DNA from 3 places in the Micrococcus sp. 63XJN7_8_ISO-PGPR-S23-253 genome. Region 1 is predicted to be linked to each of the others. Evidence: predicted binding sites of a transcription regulator. Region 1 holds the regulator's gene; each other region holds the start of a gene.
What was found. The regulator HrcA, encoded in region 1, represses chaperone genes, less so after heat shock. The targets are predictions, from matches to a motif close to TTNGCACTCGNNNNNNNCGAGTGCNAA.

Region 1 (3,271 bases):
GCGGGTGCCGTCGTCCACGCCCGCGGGGATGCGCAGGGTCAGCGGCGTCCGGGTGCGGACGCGGCCCTGCCCGTCGCACTCGTGGCAGGGCGTCGGGATGACGGTGCCGAACCCCTGGCAGGCGGGGCAGGCCTCGGTGGCCATGACGGTGCCCAGCAGCGACCGCACGGGGCGCTGGATCATGCCGTGGCCGTGGCAGGTCTGGCAGGTCTCCGGCTGGGTGCCGGGCTCGCAGCATGAGCCCTCGCACCGCTCGCAGCGCACGGCCGTGTCCAGCTCGATCGTCTGCTCGCCGCCGAAGACGGCGTCGCGCAGGTCGATCCGCGCGGTCACCAGGGCGTCCTGGCCGCGGCGGGCGCGGCTGGCGGGGCCGCCGCGGCCGCCCTGGCCGGCGGCGTTCATGAAGGTCTCGAAGATGTCGGCGAAGCCCCCGAAGCCGCCCGCCCCGCCGAAGCCGCCCGGGAAGCCGGCCTGGCCGTTCTCATTGCCCGTCGTGTCGTAGGCCCGGCGCCGGCCCTCGTCCGAGAGCACCTCGTAGGCGTGGGAGATGCGCTTGAACTGCTCGGCCGCCTCCGGGTCGGGGTTGACGTCCGGGTGGTGGGTGCGCGCGAGCTTGCGGTAGGCGCGGCGGATCTCCTCAGTGCTGGCGTCACGGCTGACGCCGAGCGTCTCGTAGTGGTCGGTCACGGTGGGGATTCCTCTCGGGGAGAGCGGGACGTGGGGCGATGCGGGACGGGGCCCGCCGGGACACGCGGAGGCGCGTCAGGTGGTCAGGATGCGGGAGAGATAGCGGGCGATCGCCCGGACGGCGGCCATGGTGCCCGGATAGTCCATCCGGGTCGGGCCGATGACGCCGACCTTCGCCACGGCGCCGGGGCCGTAGGCGGCCGCGACCACCGAGGTGTCCGCGAGCGATCCGGCGTTCTCGGACCCGATCCGCACGGACACCCCGTGGGCGTCCTGCTCCATCTCCGTGAGCAGGCGCAGCAGCACCACCTGCTCCTCGAGCGCCTCCAGGATCGGCCCGATGGACGCGCCGAAGTCCCCCGGGGAGCGGGCCAGGTTGGCGGTGCCGGCCAGGACGATGCGGTCCTGCCGGCCGGCCTCGAGCAGGTCGTGGACGGCCGCGGCCACGAGGGCGGCGGACTGCCGGTGCTCCGGGCGGACCCGGGTGACGACGTCGTCCACCACGGTGGCCGCCGACACCGGACCGAGCCCCAGCAGGGCGTCCAGCAGGAGGCCGCGGAGCATGGACAGCTCCGCCTCGTCGACCGGCCGGTCCAGCACGGCGTGCCGCTGGTCCACCCGTCCCGTGGACAGGATGAGGACCACGAGCACCCGCGTGGGCGTGAGGGAGACCAGTTCGAGGTGGCGGATCGTGGAGCCGTCCTCGTGGGGGAACTGCGCGACGGCGACCTGCTGGGTCAGCTGGGCCAGGAGGCGCACCGTGGACTCCATCATGTGCTCGGTGTCCGTCTCCGGGTCCAGCAGGGTCCGCACGGCCCGGCGCTCCGCCGGGGACAGCGGCTTCACCTCGGAGAGGCGGTCGACGAACACGCGGTAGCCCTTGTCCGTGGGGACGCGCCCGGCGGAGGTGTGCGGGGCCACGATGAGGCCCTCCTCCTCGAGCGCAGCCATGTCGTTGCGCACGGTCGCGGAGGACACGCCCAGGGCGTGCCGTTCCACGAGCGCCTTGGAGCCCACGGGCTCGCGCAGCGCCACGTAGTCCTCCACGATCGCCTGGAGCACCTGCAGGCGGCGGGGCTGCTCCGACATCTCGGTCCTCCTCTGGTCCGTCGGGATCCGGGGCGACCCCGGAGGTGCCCCTGACTGGCACTCCGGCGGGTCAAGTGCCAATGCTACCGTCCGACCCGGGGGACGGCCCGACCGGTCCGCACGGCTTCGCTCACGGTGATCGCCCGCCCCGTTGCTACCGTGATCTCCCATGGACTGGAGCAGCTGGGGCCCCGCGGGCCACGACGACCTGACGCGCCGCCCCACCCGGACCGTCCCCGATGTGCCCGCCGCCCCCGGCACGGTGGTCGAGGACGTGGCCTCCGGGTTCACCGGGGCCGTGATCGGCATCGAGCGCTCCGGCGGCGTGCACGTGGTGGTCCTGGAGGACCGCCGCGGCGTGCGCCGCGGCTTCCCCCTCGGCGGCGGCTTCTGGATCGACGGCGAGCCCGTGACCCTGGTCCCCCCGGCCGCCGCGGCCCCGGCGGCGCCGGCCCGCACCGCCTCCGGCTCGCGACGGGTCGAGGGGGCGCGCGCCCGCACCGCCCGCGCCTCACGCATCTGGGTGGAGGGCGTGCACGACGCCGAGCTGGTGGAGAAGGTGTGGGGCGAGGATCTGCGTCTCGAGGGCATCGTCGTGGAGCCCCTGCACGGGGTGGACGACCTCGCCGGGGCGATCCGCACGTTCGCCCCCGGCCCGCGGCGCCGGCTCGGGATCCTCGTGGACCACCTCGTCACCGGGTCCAAGGAGGAGCGCCTCGCGGCCGAGGCCATGCGCGTGCCAGGGGCCGCGGGCAACGTGCTCATCCTCGGCCACCCCTACGTGGACGTCTGGCAGGTCATCAAGCCCTCCGTCCTCGGCATCCCCGCGTGGCCCGTCGTGCCGAAGGGGCAGGACTGGAAGACGGGGATCCTGCGGGGACTGGGCTGGCCGCACGGGAGCAAGGAGGCCACGGGGCTGGGGTGGAAGCGGCTGCTCTCCCACGTCACCACGTACGCGGACCTCGAGCCGTCCCTGCTGGGCCGCGTGGAGGAGCTCATCGACTTCCTCACCGCCGCACCCGAGCACTGATCTCGGCGCGGCCACCGCCCGCCCGCGCTATGCTGGCCCATGCCCTGCGCCCGGTCCCCGGCGCGCGGGTCCCGCGATCCAGGAGGAGCCCCTCGTGAACACCCGCGCGCAGCCCGACGCCGGCCGCACCGGCCACGGCCCGCCCGCCTGGCTCGTCTCGGCCGGCGGCCGCGGCGCCCCGCTCACGGCGAAGCAGGACCGTGACCGCGCGGCGCTGGCCCACCTCAGTTTGGCGTTCGGCGTGCTCGGCCCCCTGGTCGTGTGGCTGCTCTACCGCGACCGCGGCCCGTTCACCTCGCAGGAGTCGCGGGAGGCCCTGAACTTCTCCGGGCCGCCCACGCTCATCACGCTCCTGTTCTTCTTCCTGTCCCTGCTGCCGGTGGTCGGCCCGATCTTCGCGATCCTCGGCGCGCTCACGTGGGCCGCCATGGCGGTCTACGGCGTGATGGGCGCCTCGCACGTGTC
Region 2 (3,271 bases), 910 kb from region 1:
ACCTCGGTGGCCGCGCCGGCCTTGATGACGGCCACGCCGCCGGCCAGCTTGGCGAGGCGCTCCTGCAGCTTCTCGCGATCGTAGTCCGAGTCGGTGTTCTCGATCTCGGAGCGGATCTGGGCCACGCGGCCGGCGATCTGCTCGGCGTCGCCGGCACCCTCCACGATGGTGGTCTCGTCCTTGGTGATGACCACCTTGCGGGCGGTGCCCAGCAGGTCGAGGGTCGCGTTCTCCAGGGACAGGCCCACCTCGGAGGAGATGACCTGGCCGCCGGTGAGGATGGCGATGTCGGCGAGCATGGCCTTGCGGCGGTCACCGAAGCCCGGGGCCTTCACGGCCACGGACTTGAAGGTGCCGCGGATCTTGTTGACCACGAGGGTGGCCAGGGCCTCGCCCTCGACGTCCTCGGCGATGATCAGCAGCGGCTTGCCCGACTGCATGACCTTCTCGAGGATCGCCACCATGTCCTTCACGGAGGAGATCTTCGAGTTGACGATGAGGATGTAGGGATCCTCGAGGACGGCCTCCTGGCGGTCCGCGTCGGTCACGAAGTAGCCGGAGATGTAGCCCTTGTCGAAGCGCATGCCCTCGGTGAGCTCGAGCTCGAGGCCGAAGGTGTTGGACTCTTCGACGGTGATGACGCCCTCCTTGCCGACCTTGTCCAGGGCCTCGGCGATGAGGGAGCCGATCTGCTTGTCCGCGGCGGAGATCGAGGCGGTGGCCGCGATCTGGTCCTTGGTCTCGATCTCGCGGGAGGCGGAGAGCAGCTCGGAGGTGACGGCCTCCACGGCCTTCTCGATGCCGCGCTTCAGGGACAGCGGGTCGGCGCCCGCGGCCACGTTGCGCAGGCCCTCGCGGACCAGCGCCTGGGCCAGCACGGTGGCGGTGGTGGTGCCGTCGCCGGCGACGTCGTCGGTCTTCTTGGCGACCTCCTTGACGAGCTCCGCGCCGATCTTCTCGTACGGGTCCTCGAGCTCGATCTCCTTGGCGATGGAGACGCCGTCGTTGGTGATGGTGGGGGCGCCCCACTTCTTCTCCAGCACCACGTTGCGGCCGCGGGGGCCGAGGGTCACCTTCACGGCGTCGGCCAGGGTGTTCAGACCCTTCTCCAGGCCGCGGCGGGCCTCTTCGTCGAATGCGATGGTCTTGGCCATGTGCAGGTCCTTTCTGGACGTCGGCTTCCTACTGCTGGTGGCTGACCCGCGCCGATGCCCGCGACGGACGGCCCCTGGGGGCCTCACCGGTGGACAGGTCCTCCTCCACGGCGCCGGGCCGACCGGGGTACGGCTGGCAGTCGCGCCTTCGGAGTGCTAACCCCATTATGAGCACTCGCACCGGGAGAGTGCAAAAGGTCTGCGGTGCGGGAGGCCGCCCTTCCGCCGACGGCGGACGGCCCCCGGCAGCGCGCCTCGGGAGGCGCCCCGCCGGGGGCCGTGAGCGGTGCGCGGCCGGCACGGCCGCGCGACGGGCGGATCAGCCGGTGACGACCACCGCGACGCCGTTCACCTGCAGGTTCGGGGTCTGCATGACCGGGAAGCCGAGCTCCTTGCCGACCGCCTCGGCGGCGGCCTTGTTGGCCGAGCCGTTGTACAGGACGGTGGAGGACTGGATGCCGTAGCCGCTCCAGTTCTTCGCCTCCACCGAGGTGTAGCCGGCACTCGTGAGCCGCTGCGCGTAGGAGGCGGCGAGTCCCTGGGTGCGGGTCGCGTTGTACACGGTGACGTGGGTGCCGCGCACGGCCGCGGACTGCGCGGCCGCACGGGAGCTCGACGCAGCCGAGGACTGTGCGGCTGCACGAGAGCTCGACGCGGCCGCCGACTGTGCGGCCGCACGGGAGCTCGACGCGGCCGCGGCCTGCGAGCGCGAGGCCTCCGCCGCGGCGGCGGAACGGGACGCCTCGGCGGCCGAACGGGACGCGGCGGCGCGCGAGGACTCCGCCGCCTGGGCGGCCGCCGACCGAGACGCCTCGGCGGACTGCGCGGCGGCTTCGGAACGCGAGGCCTCCGACGCCTGTGCCTCGGCGGCGGCACGGGACGACTCGGCGGCCTCGGCGGCGGCCGCCTCCTGCGCCGCCCGCGAGGACTCGGCCGCGGCCGCGGAGCGGGACGCCTCCGCCGCGTCCTCGGACGGGGTGGCGGACTCGGACGCGGATGCAGTCGACGCCGGCGCGGAGGACGCCGAGGAGGACACGGACGAGGCCGACGTCGACGGCGCGGCAGCCGGGGCCGTCGTCGAGCTCTCGGCGGCGACGGGCGCGGAGCGGTCGCCGGTGAGCCACGGCAGGACGACGCCCACGAACAGGCCGGCGAGCAGGACGAGGCCGGCCACCCAGAGCAGCGGGCTCAGGCGGCGACCCCCGCCCGTGGCGGTCGCGCCGGCGGCGGCGAAGGACTCGCGGTGCGCGCCGCGCTGGTCCGTGTACTCGGGGACCTCGTCGAAGCGGTCGGGCTGGTAGGCCATGGGTCAGTTCTCCTGGCGGGAAGCGGGCGTGGACGGCGCCGGATCCGCGGGTCCCCTCCGGGCCCGGCTGCGGGTGCCGCGCCTGCGCAGCAGCCGCGTGACCAGCAGGGGTCGGTAGGCCAGGGCGGCCTCACGGTCCAGCAATCCGTTCAACACCTGATAATAGGCGGTCGGAGACAGCCCCAGACGCTCGCGGACGGCGTGGTCCTTGGCCCCGCCGTACCGCCAGGTGGCGGCCTCCAGGTCCAGGACCGCACGCTCCAGGTCCGTCAGCTCGTCCCGCCGCGCCCGCGCGCGGGCACCCTCGTCCGGGGCCGGATCGGGCGAGACGGGCGTGGGGTGGGACATGGCGGCCACTGTACCCACCCGGTCTACCCTCGGGGCATGGAATTCATCGCGCCCCTGGATCCGGGCTGGGAGGCGGCCCTCGCCCCGCAGGCCGCCGCGTTCGAGCAGGTCGGCGAGCGGCTGCGGGCCCGCCGGGCAGCCGGAGAGCAGGTGCTGCCCGCACCGGAGCACATCCTGCGGGCGTTCCGCCAGCCGTTCGCGGACGTCCGCGTCCTCGTGCTGGGCCAGGACCCCTACCCGACGCCGGGCCATCCGATCGGCCTGAGCTTCGCGGTGGACCGCCACGTGAGGCCGCTGCCCCGCTCCCTAGCCAACATCCACCGGGAGCTGCACGACGACCTCGGCATCACCCCGCCCGCCCACGGCGACCTCTCCGCGTGGACGGACCAGGGCGTGCTGCTGCTGAACCGCGCCCTCAGCGTGCGGGCCGGCGCACCCGGCAGCCACCGCGGCCTCGGCTGGG
Region 3 (3,271 bases), 470 kb from region 1:
GCACTCCGGTGCACCTCGCCGTCGTACTGGAGGACGAGCCGGCAGTCCTCGAACCACAGATCGGCCTCGGGGGCGTCCCGCCGCCCGGGGTCGAACACGTGCTGCAGCGTCGGCTCGCCCAGCCCCGCCTCGACGAGCGCCAGCCTCAGCCGGGTCTCCTGCGGCGAGTCGGCACCCACCCGTACGCGCTCGAGCGCCGCCGTCGCCCGCGGTCTTCCGACGAACCGCCCGAGCGGCCGCATCGCCTCGTGCACCGCGGTGACCGTGGTGACGGGAGGCCGCCGGCCGCGCGGGGACCAGGGGTGACGGACCAGGTGGTCACCCGCCGACACGAGGGATGCCTCGTCCCAGGGGTGGCCGATCGAGCACAGATCGAGCCAGGTCCGTTCCGGCGTCGTCACCCGTAGCCCGAGCACGGAGGTGACGTGGCCGGCGGGCAGGGGTCTGCGGTGCTCCATGACGCCGGGGATCCGCGCCCGTGCGGTGCCGCGGTGCAACGTGATCTCGACGGCGGCGCGTCGCGTGGCCCCGCCCGGGGGAAGCGGGAGGCCGTGGAGGTGCGCCGCCGTCTCGTGGGAGAGGACGGCGTCGGGACGGGACCGCAGGAGGGCGGTCAGCAGGTCGAGGCCGACCCCGTGGTGCGGCGGCGGGAGCCCAGCCGACTCCCAGGTGCGCAGCGGCATGTCACGTCGGCGGTGGATGCCGCGGGCGAGGCGGAGGACGTCGGACCGCCGCACCCGGCTGGGCGGCAGACCGCGTTCGAGCACGTCGCGGGTGGTGAAGACGGGGACGAGGGGGAGGTCGGGGGCGAAGGGCATGGGTCGACCCTGACGCGGTCGGCCCGACGGCGGCCGGGCGGGCCGCGTGTCTGTGCACACCGGCGCGGGGTGGGCCGGCTGTGCAGGACTGGGCGGCGGCCGGTTGTCCCGCCGGGACGACGTCGTCGTGGCTCGGTGGGCAGAACTGCGAGGAGTTCCGCCCACGCAACATCCGTGGGCAGAAGAGAGGGCGCTTCTGCCCACGGAGATCGAAAACCTGCGGATGCTGCCCACGCGATGGGCGGGGGTGCGGTTTCTGCCCACGGAGGGTGGCGGGTGGCGAGGGGGGTGGGGAGTGGGGGAGGGGCAGGATCCCGGCCGCAGTCGTGACCACTCCGTGTGCTCCCGGGCCCGGAACCCGCCCCGCCCGCCGCCCCACCCCACCGCGCCCCACGCCTCCGCCCACGGCGGACGGTGAGGACACGGCTGGCACTCATGTTGAAGGAGTGCCAAAAGCCGGAGTAGAGTCAGGACTGGCACTCGGGGGTACCGGGTGCCAATGCCCGAGGTGGACCGTCCGGCACCGCGACGACGGAGGGTCTGACGCCCGTGGCGCACCCGCAGACCACAGCATCAGCGGACCGGCGAGCCCGCCGGAGCCGCACGTCGACGAAGAAGGAGTGTGCAGCATGTCTGTCTCCATCAAGCCCCTCGAGGATCGCATCGTTGTCCGCCCCCTGGAGGCCGAGCAGACCACCGCGTCGGGCCTCGTGATCCCGGACACCGCCAAGGAGAAGCCGCAGGAGGGCCAGGTCGTGGCCGTGGGCCCGGGCCGGGTCGCCGAGAACGGCAACCGCGTGCCGGTCGACGTCGCCGAGGGTGACGTGGTGCTCTACTCCAAGTACGGCGGCACCGAGGTCAAGGTCGGCGGCGAGGAGTACCTGGTGCTCTCCGCCCGCGACGTGCTGGCCGTCGTCACCAAGTGACCCCGCCGCGACGGGCCCGGTGAGCGGCGCGCACCGCACCGGTGCGCGCGCCCCGGGCCCCTCGCGTCCCCGCACCCCCTGACTCCCTGAACGAAAGGAGCGTCCGTCATGGCCAAGCAGCTGGCTTTCAACGACGACGCACGCCGCGCCCTCCAGGCCGGCATCGACAAGCTCGCCGACACCGTCAAGGTCACCCTCGGCCCCAAGGGCCGCAACGTGGTGCTCGACAAGGCGTGGGGCGCCCCCACCATCACCAACGACGGCGTCACGATCGCCCGCGAGGTGGAGCTGGAGGACCCGTACGAGAACATGGGCGCCCAGCTCGCCAAGGAGGTCGCCACCAAGACCAACGACATCGCGGGCGACGGCACCACCACCGCCACCGTGCTGGCCCAGGCGCTCGTGAACGAGGGCATGCGCCAGGTCGCCGCCGGCGCCGCGCCGGGCGAGGTCAAGAGGGGCATCGAGGTGGCCGTGGCCGCCGTCGAGCAGCGCCTGCAGGAGAACGCCCGCCCGGTCGAGGGCAAGGAGGTGGCCCACGTGGCCGCCATCTCGGCCCAGAACGACGAGGTCGGCGAGCTGCTGGCCCGCGCGTTCGACACGGTCGGCACCGACGGCGTCATCACCATCGAGGAGTCCTCCACGACCTCCACCGAGCTGGACGTCACCGAGGGCATGCAGTTCGACAAGGGCTTCCTGTCCCCGTACATGGTCACCGACGCCGAGCGTCAGGAGGCCGTGCTCGAGGATGCCTACGTCCTGATCAACTCGGGCAAGATCTCCAACGTGCAGGAGCTGCTGCCCCTGCTGGAGAAGGTCCTGCAGGCCAACAAGCCGCTGTTCGTGATCGCCGAGGACATCGAGGGCGAGGCCCTGTCCACCCTCGTGGTCAACAAGATCCGCGGCACCCTGAACGTCGTGGCCGTCAAGGCGCCGGGCTTCGGCGACCGCCGCAAGGCCATGATGCAGGACATCGCGATCCTCACCGGCGCCCAGGTCGTCTCCCCGGACCTCGGCATGAAGCTCGAGCAGGCCGACCTGGACGTGCTCGGCTCCGCCCGCCGCATCACCGTCACCAAGGACGAGACCACCATCGTCGACGGCGGCGGTGCGGCCGAGGACGTCGAGGCCCGGGTCGCCCAGATCAAGGCCGAGTCCGCTGCGACCGACTCCGACTGGGACCGCGAGAAGCTCCAGGAGCGCCTCGCCAAGCTCTCCGGCGGCATCGGCGTGATCCGCGTGGGCGCCGCCACCGAGGTGGAGCTCAAGGAGCGCAAGCACCGCATCGAGGACGCCGTGTCCTCGACCCGCGCCGCCCTCGAGGAGGGCATCGTGGCCGGCGGCGGCACCGCGCTCATCAACGCGCTGACCGTGCTCGACACCGACGCCGACGTCCAGGCCCTGACCGGTGACGCGGCCGTGGGCGTGGACATCGTCCGCAAGGCCCTGAAGCAGCCGCTGCGCTGGATCGCCCAGAACGCGGGCGAGGACGGCTACGTGGTGGTCTCCAAGGTCGCCGAGCTGGAG

Region 2: groL (chaperonin GroEL) is a predicted target of HrcA. The motif match lies at 1,288-1,314, and genes of this name have one in related genera.
Region 3: groES (co-chaperone GroES) is a predicted target of HrcA. The motif match lies at 1,245-1,271, and genes of this name have one in related genera.

Annotation. Positions count from the first base shown of each region.
Region 1 covers NZ_CM149673.1:1,078,607-1,081,877, reverse strand. Annotated here, with positions in the region: gene dnaJ (molecular chaperone DnaJ) at 1-687, opposite strand, end outside; gene hrcA (heat-inducible transcriptional repressor HrcA) at 763-1,776, opposite strand; gene AC0VX4_RS04960 (DUF3097 family protein) at 1,946-2,806, shown strand; gene AC0VX4_RS04955 (DUF4870 domain-containing protein) at 2,901-3,271, shown strand, end outside.
Region 2 covers NZ_CM149673.1:1,992,815-1,996,085, forward strand. Annotated here, with positions in the region: gene groL (chaperonin GroEL) at 1-1,154, opposite strand, end outside; gene AC0VX4_RS09175 (LytR C-terminal domain-containing protein) at 1,474-2,460, opposite strand; gene AC0VX4_RS09180 (DUF3263 domain-containing protein) at 2,464-2,808, opposite strand; gene AC0VX4_RS09185 (uracil-DNA glycosylase) at 2,845-3,271, shown strand, end outside.
Region 3 covers NZ_CM149673.1:604,870-608,140, forward strand. Annotated here, with positions in the region: gene AC0VX4_RS02910 (hypothetical protein) at 1-818, opposite strand, end outside; gene groES (co-chaperone GroES) at 1,448-1,744, shown strand; gene groL (chaperonin GroEL) at 1,853-3,271, shown strand, end outside.